DNA from 3 places in the Halomonas sp. V046 genome. Region 1 is predicted to be linked to each of the others. Evidence: riboswitches for the same ligand, from Rfam matches in the RefSeq annotation. Region 1 holds a riboswitch; each other region holds the start of a gene.

Region 1 (3,178 bases):
CGACTGGGCCGGCGACAGCTGGGTGATCCTGTTCTCCCACCCCAAGGACTTCACGCCGGTATGCACTACTGAGCTCGGCGAGGTATCGCGCCTGAAAGGCGAGTTCGACAAGCGCAACACCAAGGCCATCGGCCTGTCGGTCGATCCTATCGAGGACCACCACGCCTGGGCCGGCGACATCGAAGACACCCAGGGCCATGGACTCAACTTCCCGCTGCTGGCGGACCATGATCGCAAGGTCAGTGACCTCTACGACATGATCCATCCCAACGCCAACGACACCCTGACGGTGCGCAGCGTCTTCATCATCGACCCCAACAAGAAGGTCCGCCTGACGCTGACCTATCCGGCCAGTACCGGCCGCAACTTCGACGAGATACTGCGCGTGCTGGATAGCCTGCAGCTGACCGATGGCTACAAGGTGGCCACGCCGGTCAACTGGACGCCGGGCCAGCGCTGCATCATCGTGCCGGCGGTCAGCAACGACGAGGCCAGCAAGCTATTCCCCGAGGGCTGGGACGAACAGCGACCCTATCTGCGCTACGTCAAGCAACCCGGCAAGTCCTGATCTCAGGCCACCTGCCTACCCGGTACACGCGGCCGCCCACTGGCGGCCGCGTGCGTTGTTGAGCAGGGCCGCTGCCCGATCGCGAGCCTTAGCCTATAGCGGAACAATGGGGGGCTGGCATGTCACGCGCTCGCCGCACCCGATATCATCCCACTCGCTGTCTCATCCCCTCTTGCCAGGAGCGCCCCTTGCCCTCCAGATGATGACACCTTGTTGCCGGGTTGGCGGCCCTCGCCCTGAGCACCTCGGCCTAAGCGCCTCGGCCCAGGAGACGACGCGCCTCGAGGTCGGCTATATGCCGAGAGCCTGGCTCGGGCCCGGCGCTACCTGCTCAATCTGCCCAACCTGCCCAACCTGAAGGCAGCACGACCGCGTGCCAGCGCCATCATCGTGGCCAATGGCACGGCGAACGCGGCGGCCCTGAAGACACCCGACGCCACCGATAACGCCCTACGCCTGTGCCGGAATTCGCCGAAGGCGCAAGGCCTCGTAACGACAGAGGACTCACCGAGGTCGACGCCTCGGAGGTCACCCTGGCCAAAAACCAGGCCGCTGGCTGGGCCTATGTTCGCGCCTGATGCCAGCCCCTGGGCCCCCCCCACCGGCACCACGCAAGTGAACGGCTGTCGCGCCACCCTGTCACAATTTCGACATCGAACGTTAAGCGCGCGTTAAGGCATAGCGTGTAAGGTGTCATGGGTCCCCTTTCCCTGACCGTCTTCGGAGTCGATCTTGCCATGTCGCCCCTCGCTTTCGATATTCGTCCTCGCCCCCTCGCCCTGCGCCTGTCTGCCGGGGGGCTCGCCCTGTCCGGCGCCGCATTGCTCACCGGCATCGCCCTGATGGCCTGCTGGTCCACCTGCAGCGTCCCGCTAGGGCTGTTGAGCCTGGCACTGGGCAGCATGGCCCTGTGGCACGATGACGGCGATGGGAGCGCCAAGGACGTCGATGACGACCTCGATCTCGACCAAGGCCAGGACAGCGCCCCCCTTGGCACCACGCTGCGTCACCTGACCCTGGCCTCCCTGGGTACCCTGGTGGCATTGCAGTTGCTGGGGTAATCGGCTTTACAGCTCGCTCTCGAGTGGTGATAGTAGGCGCTTGGCAACCACTGCCACTTGTCCACGACAGGGGCGCCGCGTGCATGGCTCAGGCCGTCGTGCGCGGCTGAGAGGCACCCTTGGAACCTGACCCGGATCATACCGGCGGAGGGAGTCGCGGCGGCCGTCCGCGCCGTCCCGGCGCGCCTCCGCCTGGAGGCGAGCATGACAGCTTCTCTCACCGGCGCCGAGCTTGGCGCTCGCCTGACGCGAATGCGCCAGGCCACACCACTGATACACCACATCACCAACTACGTCGCCATGAACAGTGCCGCCAACGTGCTGCTGGCCCTTGGCGCCTCACCGGCGATGGTCCATGCCAGGCAAGAGGCCGCCGAGTTCGCGTCCCTGGCCGATGCGCTCAGCGTCAATATCGGCACGCTGTCGCCGGCCTGGGTCGAGGCCATGGTCGAGGCGGCCACCAGCGCCCGGGCCCACGCCAAACCCTGGGTCCTCGACCCCGTCGCCGTCGGGGCTACCGCCTATCGCCGCGAGGTAGCCGGCCGCCTGCTCGCCTGCCGGCCCACGGTCATTCGTGGCAACGCCTCGGAAATCATCGCGCTGCACGGCGCCAGCACCGGCGGGCGCGGCGTGGATTCCACTGTGGCCAGCGACGAGGCCCTCGCGGCTGCCGTCGCCCTGGCCCGTAACGCCAACGCGGTGGTGGCGGTGACCGGCGAAGTCGATCTGGTCACCGATGGCCAGCGCCTGGCTCGGGTGTCCGGCGGCCATGCGCTGATGCCGCGGGTGACGACACTCGGCTGCGCGCTGAGCGGCGTGGTCGCCGCCTTCGTCGCCAGCGGCGCCGATGCCTTCGAAGACTGCATCGGCGCACTCGCCTGCTATGGCGAGGCCGGACGCCGCGCCGGCCGTGACGCCCATGGGCCTGGCAGCTTCGCCAGCGCCTTTCTCGATGAACTCTATCGAATCGACGCCGACGCCCTGATCGGCCTAGCCCCGCTGGAGATAGCGCATGTCCCTTGAATCTCGCCCCTGCCCCCTGGAGAGCGGCTTCCACCCTGACCAGCTCGCCGTCTACCTGGTCACCGACCCGCACCTTTGCGCGGCGCACGGCCTGGTGAAAACCGTCGAGGCCGCCGTTCGCGGCGGCGTGACCCTCGTCCAACTGCGCGACAAGCACGCCGACGACGCCACCTTGATCGACCAGGCCCGGCAGCTCAAGGCCGCGCTGGCAGGTAGCGGCGTCCCCCTGATCATCAATGACCGGGTGGCGGTGGCGCAGGCCGCAGGCGCCGACGGTGTGCACCTCGGCCAAGGCGATAGCGAGGTGGCCGAAGCGCGCCGCCTGCTGGGGCCGGGCGCCATCATCGGCCTGTCGGTCCAGAACCCGGCGCAGCTCGCCACCCTCGACGTAGAAGCGCTGGACTACCTCGGCCTGGGACCGGTGTTCGCCACCGCCACCAAGGGCGACCACGCCGAGCCTCTCGGCTTCGGGGGACTGGCCACGCTGACGGCGGCGAGCCCGCTGCCTAGCGTTGCCATCGGTGGG
Region 2 (3,178 bases), on a different contig from region 1:
TGACGACCACGTGCGGGGCGCGGATTTCCTCGACGCCGGCGACCATCCGACACTGACCTTCGTGGCCGACGAGCTGTCCCCCGACGGCCCCGCCCAGGGCACCCTGACTGGCCAACTCAGCCTGCGCGGCGAAACGCATCCGGTGACGCTGGCCGTGACGCTGAACAAGGCCGACCGCTATCCCTTCGGCCACGAGCAACACACCCTTGGCGTCTCGGCGACCACCGAGCTGAAACGTAGCGACTGGGGCATGGACTACGCCGTGGACAACGGCCTGGTCGGCGACAGCGTCGCCGTTCGTCTCGAGTTTGAAGCCATCGCACAATGACGTGCACAACTGCGCCAGTGCCGCGTCAGTTTCGCGTACCGCACACTCGGCCATGGCGCCCAGGGGGTTCCCCTCGGCCCCGTTAGTGCTTAGACTGCCGGAAGATCGCTTGACGGGGTGCCGGTGAATCCGGCTGAGATGGCGCAGGCGCAGGAAGGCTATGGTTGCAGATGGTGGCAAGCAGCCCACACGACATGCCTTCCTGCAGACCAAGCGCTGGTCCCGTGGAACCTGATCCGGGTGAAGGCTGGGCAGATGCCCGCCAGTGAACCGGCGTAGGGATTCAGGCGGTGGCGGAGCGCCTGATGCCTTCCCGGTTCTCTCCCCACTCTCCTTTCCCCCTCCCCGCCCTCACTCCGGATCCATTCGACCGGAGGACACATGGGCTATCGTTTCGCCGACCTGATCGACGCCTGCCGCTCGGACTGGACGGCCTACATCGAGCACGACTTCGTGCGCCAGCTAGGCACCGCCACCCTGTCCGAGGACGCGTTTCGTCACTACCTCAAGCAGGACTATCTGTTCCTGGTCCAGTTTGCCCGGGCCTACGCCCTGGCGGCCTACAAGAGCCAGTCCCTCGAAGAAATGCGCAGCGCCTTCGCCGGCATGCAGACGATCCTCGATGTGGAACTCGGCCTGCACATCGGGTTCTGTCGCGACTGGGGCATCCGTGAAGCCGACCTGGCCACCCTGCCCGAAGCCCGCGCGACCCTGGCCTACACCCGCTACGTGCTCGATGCCGGTGCCCGCGGCGACCTTCTCGACCTGCACGTGGCGCTGTCGCCCTGCATGGTCGGCTACGCCGAGATCGCCGACTGGCTCAAGGCTCAGCCATCGACGCTGCGTGGCGCCGACAACGATTACGACGCCTGGATCGCCATGTACGAAAGCGCCGAGTTCCAGGACGCGGCCGAGGCCGAACGGCTCTGGCTCGATGAGCGTCTGGCCGAGGTCTCGCCGCGGCGCTTCGATGAGTTGGTGAGGTTGTTTCGCGATGCCACCCGGCTCGAGATCGACTTCTGGCAGATGGGCCTGGACCTGGCCGACTAGGCTGGCGTGTCGCCACCGCTCGGCACGGCCACCCAGCGCTCGTGATCGCCACACGGTCATGCCGCCGGTGGCGGCACACCCTGGCCACGCACGACGACACGACCGAACGACAGCAGGACCGAACGACAGCAAGACCGCTTGACGGGGGGCCGTGGACCACGGCTGAGATCATGCAGCGCATGGAACCCGTTGAACCTGATCTGGGGATACCCCCGGTGCCACGGCATCGCGGCGAGGACCAGCGTAGGGATCAAGCGACGGGACAAGACCGCCCCGCTTGACTCTCCGTCCGACCAGTCTCGCCTCAGCCCGATGCACGGATCATTCAGCAGTCAACAACCATAACCGGCAGCCGATCCCTGCCCGCCTGAAGGAGAGACCGAGATGGATAGCCGCACGTCGAGCAAGACCACCCACTTCCTGGCCGAGAGCGCCCGCGTCGATGAGGCCGCGATCCAGCCGCTGCCAGGCTCGCGCAAGATCTACATCGAGGGCTCGCGCCCAGATATCCGCGTGCCCTTTCGCGAGATTTCACTGTCACCCACCCGCACCAGCGGCGCGGACGAGGCCAACCCCCCGATTCTGGTCTACGACACCTCGGGGCCCTACACCGACCCCGAGGTGTCGGCGGACCTGCGCCGCGGCCTGAAGGAGCTACGCCGGACCTGGATCGAGGAACGCGATGACACCGAATTTCTCGACGGCCCGACCTCCGAGTATGGTCGCCGGCGCGCCCAGGATCCGATGCTCGCCCCGCTGCGCTTCGACCTGACCCGCACCCCGCGTCGGGCCCGGCAAGGCCATAACGTCACCCAACTGCACTACGCCCGTCAGGGGATTATCACGCCGGAAATGGAGTTCATCGCCATCCGCGAGAACCAGCGCCGCCAGGCGCTCAGCGCCGACTACGCGGGGACTCCCGAGGTCGAGCGCATTCTCGGCCATCAGCACCCCGGCCAGGGCTTCGGGGCACGCCTACCCGAGGAGATCACGCCGGCGTTCGTGCGCGATGAAGTCGCCGCGGGCCGAGCGATCATTCCCTGCAACATCAACCATCCGGAAACCGAGCCGATGATCATCGGCCGCAACTTCCTGGTGAAGATCAACGGCAACCTCGGCAACTCCGCGGTGACGTCCTCCATCGAGGAAGAGGTCGACAAGATGACCTGGGGCATCCGCTGGGGCTCCGACACCATCATGGACCTGTCCACCGGTCAGAACATCCATGAGACCCGGGAATGGATCATCCGCAACTCCCCGGTGCCGATCGGCACCGTGCCGATCTACCAGGCCCTGGAGAAGGTCAAGGGCGTGGCCGAAGACCTGACCTGGGAGGTGTTCCGCGACACCCTGATCGAGCAGGCCGAACAAGGCGTCGACTATTTCACCATCCATGCCGGCGTGCTGCTGCGTTACGTGCCACTGACCGCCAACCGGGTGACCGGCATCGTCTCGCGGGGCGGCTCGATCATGGCCAAGTGGTGCCTGTTCCACCACCAGGAGAGCTTTCTCTACACCCACTTCGAGGACATCTGCGAGATCTGCAAGCGCTATGACGTGGCCTTCTCACTCGGTGACGGTCTGCGTCCGGGGTCGGTGGCGGATGCCAACGACGAGGCCCAGATGGCCGAGCTCAAGACCCTCGGCGAGCTGACCCGTATCGCCTGGAAGCATGATGTTCAGGTGATGATCGAGGGCCCCGGCCACGTGCCCATGCACCTGGTCAAGGAGAACATGGACAAGCAGCTCGAATACTGCGACGAGGCGCCGTTCTATACCCTCGGCCCGCTGGTCACCGAT
Region 3 (3,178 bases), on a different contig from region 1:
CCCGTCGCGGCGCTGATCAAGGAGCGTGGCCTCGGTATCCTGCGCTTTTCCGATCGCTTCCAGGTCTCATCGCTGTCCAGCGTCACGCCCCCGGCCGCCGCCTTCGCCTTGCCGGACCAGAACACCGGCCTGCAGAACCTGCTCAAGTCGGTCATTCAGTGACCTCTATCGGCTACCTGCTGCACCGCCTGCTTCGCCGTCGCGTTGTGACGGTGAAGCAGGCGGTTTCCGCCGCCGTGGTTCAAGCCCCGGCTGCAACACGACCGCCCCGCGGCCGCCAGCGAACGAGGCGGGTCCACGCCACGGTGCCAGCAAGGTCAGGCGAGCTGACGAGGGCCTCCTGCGACAAGCGCCAGCGCAACACTGACCAGGGAGGAAATCACCAGCGCCCAGAGAAACGGCGCCAGAGTCGGTACACCGTTGGGGAAACTGGCGGCCAGCAGACCCGCCTGAAGGCTGCCGCCGGCGAGCCAGCCGGGCACCAGGGTCGCGATCAACCCCGCGACGCCACCACCAATGGCGGCCAAGGGGCGCATTCTAGACCACAGGCCGAGCATCACCGGCACCACGATGGCCGCGCAGAGCAGATCAGCGATCAAGAACAAGCGCAGCACTGACAGCCCCTGCAGGGCGATGAGCACGACCGGGACCATCAAGACCACGGTGATCCAGCGGGCTTCTCTCAGGGAGCGCTGGCGCCCTCCTCCTGCGGCACTTGCCAGCGACGCCAAGGCGTTCTGCAGGGTATCGACACTCGAGGCCACCAGCGTGACCGCCAGTACCAGGGCCGGTAGCGCGAGCCAGGCTGGCGCATCGGCAAGCAGTGCAAAGAACGGAATCGGCGGCTGCCCCAAGGCCACACCGCTGGCCGCCGCGAGCATGCCGAGGCCGCCGACCACGGCCACGACGATCACGGTCAAGCCACCCCCAAGCCAGGCCCCGCGCACCAGGGCCGTGTCGTCTCTGGCGGCCCAGACCCGCTGCCAGTAGCCCTGGTGAAACAGGTTGGCTGCGGTCACCGCAATGATCAGAGTCAGCGCCACGGATAGCGCGTCGCCTGTCGGCAGCGACGGCAAGGCGGACAACGGCGGCAGGCTCGGCAGCCGGCTCAACGTGACCCCAGCCACCAGCACCAGCAAGGCCATCAACAGCCACGCCTGCCAGCGGTCCGTGGCAAGACTCGCGCGCAGGCCGCCGGCGGCGGTATAGACGAGGGTAGTGACCGCGACGGCAAGGATCACCCACTGACCCGAGCCACCGGACAACAGGCCGGTAATCGCGCCGATGGCGGTCAACTCGGCGGCCAGAAAGCAGCCCATGTAAAGTACCGACACCAACGCCACCGCCCGCTGGACCAGGCTGCCGTGGCAGTGCTGAGCGAACTCACCGATGCTGCGCCCCTCGGGCAGGCGGCGCCGGATGGCGGGCCCGAACAACCCCAGCACGATAAACGGTAACGCCGAGCCGAGGGCGTAGCCTGCCACCGCCAAGGGGCCGACGAAGGCGCCGATCTCGGGCGGGGCGAAGAGGATCCACGCGCCCATGCCCGAAGCAAGAAAGGACAGCCCCAGCGCCATTCCCGACTGGGAGTTCCGCGCGGTGACATAGTCATCGAGACGCTCGTCCCGGCGACGAGCCTTGAGGCCCAGCAGGGTGAAGCAGGCTAGCGCCGCGGCAATCGCGGCGATCGTGATCGTCGACATGGTCGCTCTTCCTCCGCCGGTATCAACCGGATCAGGTTCCAGGGTCAGCAACGCGCTTTCTCAGTCCAATGAGGACTCCCCTGGCGACAGGTAACAAATTGTTAATATCGAGTTACACTGCGTATCAATGCACTAAATATCGTCTTAGCGTGGAATGTCCGTGGGCGGACAGCTTGTTACGGCACTACCCAGTCGTGCAAATACCACAGAACCACGATATACGTAATGATCAAGAAAAATCATCCCGATTCTTGATCCAGAACAACCGGGGCACATCATGCCAGTGATGGTCGGCTGAGCGCCATCCCCATTTGACTGTGAGAAGCGCCATGAGACCCATCGATAAATCCCTGCTGGAACAAATGCATATCAGCGAGGTCGAGATCAAGCGTCGCAAGGAATTTCTCAACCTCGGTGACGCTGACCTCGCGGATCTCGCGGCGCTCAAACCCATCATCAATGAGCATATCGAAATCATCGTCGAGGAATTTTACGAGCGTCAGACGGAAATCGACGAAATCAGCCTGCTGATCGGCGATTCGGAAACGCTGCAGCGGCTGCGCTCCGCCCAACGCCAGTACGTGCTCGACCTCTTCACCGGCTACTACGACACCGAATACGTCAATAGTCGTCTGCGTATTGGCCTGGTCCACAAGCGCATCGGCGTGGAGCCTAAGCTGTTCCTGTCGGCGATGTGCACCCTCAAGACGATTCTGTTTCGCGTCATCGACGAGAATCTCGGCCATAACAAAACCATCAACGACGTCAAGAGCAACGACGTCAAGAGCAACGACGTCAAGAGCAGCCTCGACAAGCTCATGTACTTCGATATCACCTTGGTGTTCGACACTTACATCGACACCCTGCTCAACGAGGTGCACAGCGCCAAGCGGCGGATGGAGCTCTATGCCCGCAACCTCGAAGAGAAGACCAAGGAACTTGCGACCTACGCCGAGAAGGACCCCCTGACCGGTCTGTTCAACAAGCGCGGGATGAGCCAGGCGCTGAACAGAGAGATTCGCATGGCCGAGCGCCGCCACTCGCTGCTGAGCCTGATCTACTGTGATATCGACAACTTCAAGACCATCAACGATACCTTCGGCCACCACAAGGGCGACGAGATTCTGGTCACCTTCGGCGAAGTGATGCAGGAGACGGTACGCAACAGCGATATCTGCTGTCGCCTCGGCGGCGATGAGTTCTGCTGCATTCTGCCCGACTGCGACGTCAAGAGCGCCCGCATGATCGGATCCAAGGTGGAGCTTGCCTTCCAGACCCGCTATCCGGATTTCTCGATCAGCGTGGGCGTCGCCGAGACCGGCGAGCGAGAGTACCTCGACGAAGAAGCGCTACTCCGGGCAGCCGACACCATGATGTATCGCAACAAGGAAGACCGTAAACAGCGCGAGTCCGGTGCCTTGGCGACGCCCCCCGCCGATGTACACCCCGGCACCGACCATCATGCCTCGGGCTCA

What was found. A riboswitch is a leader RNA that binds a small molecule or an ion and turns the genes downstream of it on or off. The one in region 1 is predicted to bind thiamine pyrophosphate.
Region 2: it holds a riboswitch for thiamine pyrophosphate, as region 1 does, so the genes downstream of both, thiC (phosphomethylpyrimidine synthase ThiC) here and thiM (hydroxyethylthiazole kinase) in region 1, are expected to answer to the same signal.
Region 3: it holds a riboswitch for thiamine pyrophosphate, as region 1 does, so the genes downstream of both, ACUN9Y_RS08930 (sodium:solute symporter family transporter) here and thiM (hydroxyethylthiazole kinase) in region 1, are expected to answer to the same signal.

The regions. Positions count from the first base shown of each region.
Region 1 is NZ_JBQXYF010000010.1:37,308-40,485, forward strand. Features, by position in the region: gene ACUN9Y_RS14560 (peroxiredoxin) at 1-568, shown strand, start outside; gene ACUN9Y_RS14565 (hypothetical protein) at 1,306-1,629, shown strand; TPP riboswitch at 1,688-1,799, shown strand; gene thiM (hydroxyethylthiazole kinase) at 1,834-2,652, shown strand; gene thiE (thiamine phosphate synthase) at 2,642-3,178, shown strand, end outside.
Region 2 is NZ_JBQXYF010000007.1:231,704-234,881, reverse strand. Features, by position in the region: gene ACUN9Y_RS11560 (YceI family protein) at 1-328, shown strand, start outside; gene tenA (thiaminase II) at 710-1,378, shown strand; TPP riboswitch at 1,511-1,645, shown strand; gene thiC (phosphomethylpyrimidine synthase ThiC) at 1,763-3,178, shown strand, end outside.
Region 3 is NZ_JBQXYF010000005.1:304,506-307,683, forward strand. Features, by position in the region: gene ACUN9Y_RS08925 (hypothetical protein) at 1-162, shown strand, start outside; gene ACUN9Y_RS08930 (sodium:solute symporter family transporter) at 318-1,703, opposite strand; TPP riboswitch at 1,694-1,795, opposite strand; gene ACUN9Y_RS08935 (GGDEF domain-containing protein) at 2,033-3,178, shown strand, end outside.